DNA from 2 places in the Paenibacillus apis genome. Region 2 is predicted to be linked to the other one. Evidence: riboswitches for the same ligand, from Rfam matches in the RefSeq annotation. Region 2 holds a riboswitch; the other holds the start of a gene.
What was found. A riboswitch is a leader RNA that binds a small molecule or an ion and turns the genes downstream of it on or off. The one in region 2 is predicted to bind S-adenosylmethionine.

Region 1: it holds a riboswitch for S-adenosylmethionine, as region 2 does, so the genes downstream of both, metA (homoserine O-acetyltransferase MetA) here and KI362_RS16035 (methionine ABC transporter ATP-binding protein) in region 2, are expected to answer to the same signal.

What each region holds. Positions count from the first base shown of each region.
Region 1 is NZ_BORS01000007.1:177,287-180,701, forward strand. It holds gene KI362_RS12060 (aminotransferase class I/II-fold pyridoxal phosphate-dependent enzyme) at 1-316, opposite strand, end outside; gene metA (homoserine O-acetyltransferase MetA) at 391-1,326, opposite strand; SAM riboswitch class I at 1,420-1,538, opposite strand; gene corA (magnesium/cobalt transporter CorA) at 1,961-2,896, shown strand; gene KI362_RS12075 (HRDC domain-containing protein) at 3,006-3,415, opposite strand, start outside.
Region 2 is NZ_BORS01000011.1:22,912-26,326, reverse strand. It holds gene KI362_RS16045 (MetQ/NlpA family ABC transporter substrate-binding protein) at 1-173, opposite strand, end outside; gene KI362_RS16040 (methionine ABC transporter permease) at 269-937, opposite strand; gene KI362_RS16035 (methionine ABC transporter ATP-binding protein) at 937-1,962, opposite strand; SAM riboswitch class I at 2,077-2,222, opposite strand; gene KI362_RS16030 (Cthe_2314 family HEPN domain-containing protein) at 2,316-3,032, opposite strand; gene KI362_RS16025 (COX15/CtaA family protein) at 3,134-3,415, opposite strand, start outside.

The sequences.
Region 1 (3,415 bases), on a different contig from region 2:
AAGAGGCTGTAATCCCGAAACGGGATAAAATTCGTTCAAGCAGGCGGTAGGTCCCCCCATACAAATCAAGAGACACGATCAGGTGATCTCCTTGTGAGAACAGACTAAACACCGTTTGCAATGCTGCCATACCGGAGCTGCAGGCAAATGCAGCATCCCCGCTTTCCAGTGAAGCTGATGCCTCCTCCAGGATACTCCGGGTCGGACTCTTGGTACGGGCATAATCGAATCCTGTGCTTTGGCCCAGCTTCGGATGACGAAAGGCTGTTGCCTGATAAATCGGATAATTAACGGCTCCCGTTACCGGCTCATCCATCGAGCCGATTTGAGCCAGCTTGCTTTCAATACGCCAATTGTTCTCTCCCACTTTGCTTCCCTCCAGCATATTTTTTAAATATGGTATATTAACTCGGAACTCTGATCAATATCATAGGGCGTTTCTTGATACACATAGTAGTTCAGCCAGTTGGAGAATAATAAGTTAGCATGTGCTCTCCAAGTCGATAACGGCGTTTGAGTCGGGTCGTCATTCGGGTAGTAATTTACAGGCAGATCAATTTCCATTCCTTTGGCTACGTCCCTGTCGTATTCCCATTTTAAGGAGTCCGGGTCATATTCGGAGTGGCCGGTCACGAAAATCTGCTTGCCGTCTTTCGATGACACCAGGTAAATACCTGCTTCCTTCGATTCCGCAAGAATCTCCAGCTCGGAATGGCGTTCGATATCCGCTCGGTTCACATCCGTATGACGGGAATGGGGAACCTGGAACACACCGTCAAAGCCTCTAAGCAGTTTCACATGCGGGGTGTTCACCCAGTGAGGGAAAATTCCGAAGCATTTCTTCGGCAAGGCTTGCTTGCGGACGCCATAGTGGTAATACAATCCCGCTTGGGAAGCCCAACAGATGTGCATTGTCGAGGTCACATGCGACTTGCTCCATTCGAAGATATCCTTAAGCTCGTTCCAGTAGTTTACTTCTTCAAATTCGAGCTGCTCTACCGGAGCACCGGTAATAATCATGCCGTCAAACCGATGGTCCTTAATCTCCTCAAAGGTTTTATAGAACATTTGCAGATGATCGGCAGAGGTGTTCTTCGAGGTATGGGTGCTTGGATGAAGCAAGACGATTTCAACTTGAAGCGGCGTGTTCCCAAGAAGGCGCAAAATCTGGGTTTCGGTCGTCTCCTTGGTCGGCATCAAATTAAGTATGGCAATCCGCAAAGGACGGATGTCTTGTTGATAAGCGCGGCTCTCATCCATCACAAATATATTTTCACCTGTCAGAACGTCTTTGGCCGGTAAATGATCGGGCACCTTAATCGGCATTTGAATCACTCCTTTTGAAATGTGAGCTCAACTTGCATAATAAAAAAACCTTACTCGCATAGAGAAAGGTCGTCATTTATAAAACATGCGCCTCTCTCATCTCTCAGAGCACGAAGTATGCACTTCATGTTCTGCAAGAATTAGCACCGTGCGACGTATCGCCGGTTGCCGGGTTTCATCGGGCTAGTCCCTCCACCTGCTCTTGATAAGAAAATCGTCTTCATATTCAGTTGTAAACTTAAAATTTGATATGCTGATTTTCATTATACATGAAATAGTAATTTTCACAAGCCATTTTCAGTCTGTGTCACAGAATCTTTTTGGTTGAAACTACTTCCATCCCGGCGTTATACTAGACAAGTATTTACGACCACTAAATAAAGAGGTGAATCCGAGAATGGAAGGCGACCCGAGGCCCCACAGTATTGTCCTGAAGTTTCAACTGCATAGGAAAGCGAATAGCCAGGCGACGGTGTGTGCCGGCGGGCTCTTTTTATTCCCGGTGTTACTATAGAAACACCTGCTTTGGCGTGTCTGGCCCGCCCCCTTACCCGAATCGCATTCTCTTTCCTATGCTCCCATGCAGCACTGAGCACACAGGCCGGTTACGGTCTGAATAAAGGAGTGAGTTCGAATGAAGATTCGGCACGTAATGAAGGGTATTTTTACAGTTATTGAAAATGTTGAGTTAACGACAACCGCACCGGAGGAAGGCTTCTACTGGATTGATGCGGACGTGGAAGACCTTGAAGTGCTTCAGCCTTTGTTCTCTCTGCACGATCTGGCAGTCGAAGACTGTATGACGGAAGAAGAACAGCGGCCAAAGATTGAAACCTATGATAATCATTATTTCATTGTCGTGAACAGCATCCGTTATGATGATGAAGAGATTTTCCTGCGTGCGCTCAGCATGTTTCTGGGGCGGCATTATATCATTACCGTGACCAAGCAGAAGATCAATGAGCTTAGAGCGATCAAGCCGATTCTGTGGGAGCAGGAGGTCAGCGAGCCTGACCGGTTTTTGTATTATTTAACCGACCTTGTAGTGGATAACTATTTCACCGTAGGCGATCGGATCGAGGTCAAGATTGAGAACCTGGAAGAAGACATTCTGATGCATACGAAGCGCTCGCATTTGAATGAAATCATCGGTCTTCGAAGCGAAATTTTATGGCTCAAGAAGGTGCTGGGACCACAGAAGGAAGTTATTAATATCCTGAACAAAAAGGACCTGCGGCTGATTGATGATCAGCTGCAAAAATACTTCAGCGATATTTATGAAAATGCCGTTAAGATCTCCGAAAACTTCGATACCTTCAGAGAGCTTGTAGGCAACTTGCGTGAAGCCTATCAGGCCGCCATCGCGAACCGAGCGAATGAAATCATGAGAGTATTCACAGCAATCACAACGATCTTCATTCCGCTGACCCTGATTACCGGGATCTACGGGATGAACTTTGATCATATGCCAGAGCTTCATGGGCAATACAGTTATTACATTGTGCTTGGCGTAATGCTGGCGCTTGGGGCAGGAATGTTCTATCTGTTCCGGAAGCGCGATTGGATCTGAAATCAAAGATTAATCTGTAAATTGTTACAGGGGCGGCCGTTAAGATACGGACCTGGAATACTTCCGGGCAGTATCTTAACGGCCGTCCTTTTCTTTTAAATACGGACGATCATACCGCCTTTCGGTTATAGCTTCTTTCTCTCCGGAATCTCATGCGAATCAGCCGCAGACGTTCATAAAGTGTCTCTTGTCCAGCGGCTTCAATCGCCTCGGCTGTATACAGCCGTTGAAGCACCGGCTTCAATAATTGATCGCCAAGCTCCTCGAAGGTATCCCACACCGCTTGGATATCTTCTACGGCCATGCCCTCCAGTTCCTTCCCGATAATCTCGTCCATGGAATAGCCGTCCTTCTCAAGCACTTCCAGCCATTCAACCAGCTCTCTGCGCTGAAGTCCTGTCGCCGTACAAATCCCTTCCAAATTGGAGCCGCGGACGGCCTCATCCATAATTTTGCGCCGCACAGTGATCCTTTCTGTCTCCATGCGGAATTTGGCCTCCTTCTGCTTGTATACCCAGG
Region 2 (3,415 bases):
ACCAGCTTTACAGGCTCTGCAGTATCAGTTGCCGGTTCAGTTGTATTGGTCGACGTATTTTCGCCAGCCGATGTGTTGTTGCCAGCCGCCGAATTGTTGGTGCTGTTGTTACCGCAAGCAGCCAGAACAAGCACCAGTGCAAGCGTCAAGATTGAAAATGTCCATTTCTTCATAATAGGTAACCCTCCCAGTGTTTTTTGAATAAGGATTTTAATGAGGTTGTTCAAAAAGTCATCTTTTGAACTCACTCTATATATGTTTTGATTCCTTATTTCCGAGTGAAATGAATGACCAGCCGGTCGCCCAGCATTTGCAGCACCTGCACCAGAACGACCATAAAAAATACGGAGATAATCATAACTTCCGTCTCGTACCGGTAATAACCATACCGAATCGCTAGATCGCCAAGACCGCCGCCGCCAATCATGCCCGACATGGCCGTATAGGATACGAGTGTGACCGCCGTAATCGTCATGCCTGCGATTAACCCTGGCAGAGACTCCGGCAGCAGCACCTTGCGGACGACCTGGGCCGTTGACGCCCCCATCGCATAGGATGCCTCGATGACTCCGCGATCCACCTCCCGCAGCGCTGTCTCAACCAGACGGGCAAAGAACGGAGCTGCACCGATTACGAGCGGCGGTATCGTGCCTTCCACCCCGGAGGATACGCCCATAATCATCCGGGTAAACGGGATCAAGGCTATGATCAGAATGATAAACGGTACGGATCGCACAATATTTACAATGAAGGACAGAACCCGGTAGATCCAGATGAGTACAGGTGCATTAGACTTTGAAAAAATATAGAGCAAAATCCCCAACGGCAGCCCGATCAGGAAAGTGAACAAGGTGGAAAAGCCCATCATTTGAAGGGTATCTCCGGAGGCAGTCGCCATTTCCGACCAATCAATCTTTGAAAAATCCAGCTGATCCATTATCCGATCACCTCCACATCAAGCTCCCGTTCCTTAAGAAGCGCAAGAGTCTGTTCCACTTGCCCGCTGTCCCCTTCGAAGGAAACGGTCAGTTTGCCGTAGGGGACATCCTTGATCGTGGAGATCGTACCTTGAAGGATTGCAAAATGAACGCCGGTCTCTCTGACCACTTGTGACAGTACCGATTCATAGGTTTTCGCGCCAAGGAATGTAATCCGCACCAGCTTGGCCCAGGTCGGCCGGGGAACGGAAGCGGCTAAGCGAAGCCCTTCTTCCCCTTCCGCTCCGGAAGCATCGCGGTTGATGAACTCGCGGGTGACCGTGTGCTGCGGCTTAAGGAACACTTCCGTAACCGGTCCTTCCTCTACAATGCCGCCTTCATGAATCACTGCAACCCGATCACAGATGCTCTGAATAACATGCATCTCATGGGTGATCAGCAGGATGGTCAGCCCAAAACGTTTGTTAATGTCGAGCAGCAGCTTCAAGATGGAATCCGTCGTCTGCGGATCGAGCGCCGAAGTCGCTTCATCACAGAGCAGCACATCAGGATCGCTAGCCAACGCACGGGCAATGCCCACCCGTTGCTTCTGACCGCCCGATAACTGGGCCGGATATTTGCTGCGGTGATCCTCCAGGCCGACAAGCGAGAGAAGCTCATCCACCTTCTTGCGGATCTGATTCTTCGGTGTTCCGATCAGGGTGAGCGGAAAAGCCACATTATCATATACCGTTGCCGAGGATAACAGATTAAAGTGCTGGAAGATCATCCCGATTTTCCGGCGCTGCTGCTGCAGTTCCCTTTTACCCAGGCCGGTAAGCTCGATGCCTCCAACCCAGACCTCGCCTTCGCTCGGCCGCTCCAGCAGATTGATGCAGCGGATCAAGGTACTCTTCCCTGCCCCCGAATGTCCGATAACTCCGAATATTTCACCCTTCTCTACCTTCAGGTTCAATCCGGATAGTGCGGTTGTCCGCTTCTTTTTATTACCGTAAATCTTCGTTATTTGCTTAAGTTCAATCAAACCGCGCACCTCCAGGGATCCCGCTATCTCATAGCATGTCCCAATCCTACAGGATAAAAATAAAAAAGAGAGCTCCACAGATTCAGAGGGCTCTCTTTACGTAAAGACAATGCCTTCTCATCTGCCAAAACCTGCATTAAGGTTTTGAAGGATTTAGCACCATGGCATTTGCGGCTGTACAGCGGGAGAACCCGTCTATTCAGACTCAAATCGGTTGCTGGGCTTCATCGGGCCTTTCCCTCCGCCACTCTCGATAAGAAATATGAAGTTAACTGATCAATTTACTATGAATTAGACTTGAAACTTAATTTTGAGTATAGGGTCTTTTCCATCGTATGTCAAAGGAAAAATTTTTATTTTCGGGAAAGCTTCTTCCAGCGCTGATTTGTGTATGTAAACACCGCCCTTAAGGTTTCTGTCACCATGTGAAGTCCCTGCTCCAAATCCCGCAAATATTCGTCCAGATCCTCCAGCTTGATCTTGCCTTGAAGCGCTTGATTCCGCTGCCACAAATCATCCTTCAGTTCAGAATTCATATAATGAATTTCCATATTCCGCCGCCCCCGCAATACCCGAAGCGCATCCTTGTACTGGTCCTTAATCTTCTCCAGCTCTCTGGCCAAATCCAAATGAGTCTTCTTATAATTAAATTGACGCAGCACGGTAAAATAAGAAAAGTGCTCCTTCACCTTGGAGGTCTCCAGGTCAAACAATTCATTTAATACGGTCCCAAGCTTGTCCAAGGTCGCAAAGACCCGGATAAAGCCATCCTTGTAGAAAAATACATGTCGGGCATAATCACCGCGCTCTGCGGGATCCATATCATCCACGGAAGCATTCGTGACTTTTCCCCTGAAAAAGGCCGATGCAAACAGGCACTGCTCCAGCTCATCCAGCGAGGTAATCAGACCGAGCACCCAGATTTCCAGCTTACGAAAATCGTGAGTCGGATCTTTGGAAATCTCCATCTCTTTCCGCAGAAGCCTGGCGGTGCCTGCCATTGCATCGATCGTCTCTCCAAGCAAGCCTTCATTCTTTCTGGGCGGCTCGCCCAGTAAAGTTCGCAGCATATAGGTTCCTCCGGTATCATCAAAATTGACTCGATCCATTCATTCAGGAAAGGTACCTTTATCACTGCCCGAAAAGGCCTTTCCTCATTCTGATTCTGTAGTTAAGCTTCCCGACGGGAATTGGCAGCTTCGGACTCTACGGAAGAAATGGAAGTGTCCTCCAGCTTCTTACCGCTTCCCGACCGGCTCAACTGCCAGGTTCTTACACTCAAATAACAGAGCACGCCGAACAGTCCTGCAATCGCAAGCATGTGGGAAAGTGAGGCAAACAGATACACCTCCAGGTTATCCAACGTAAGCACGATGAAGGCGCCGGTCAGCACCTGAATTGCGGTCAACGCTGTCGCCGCCACACCCAGGAGTCGGATCTCCCGGTTCCCGGG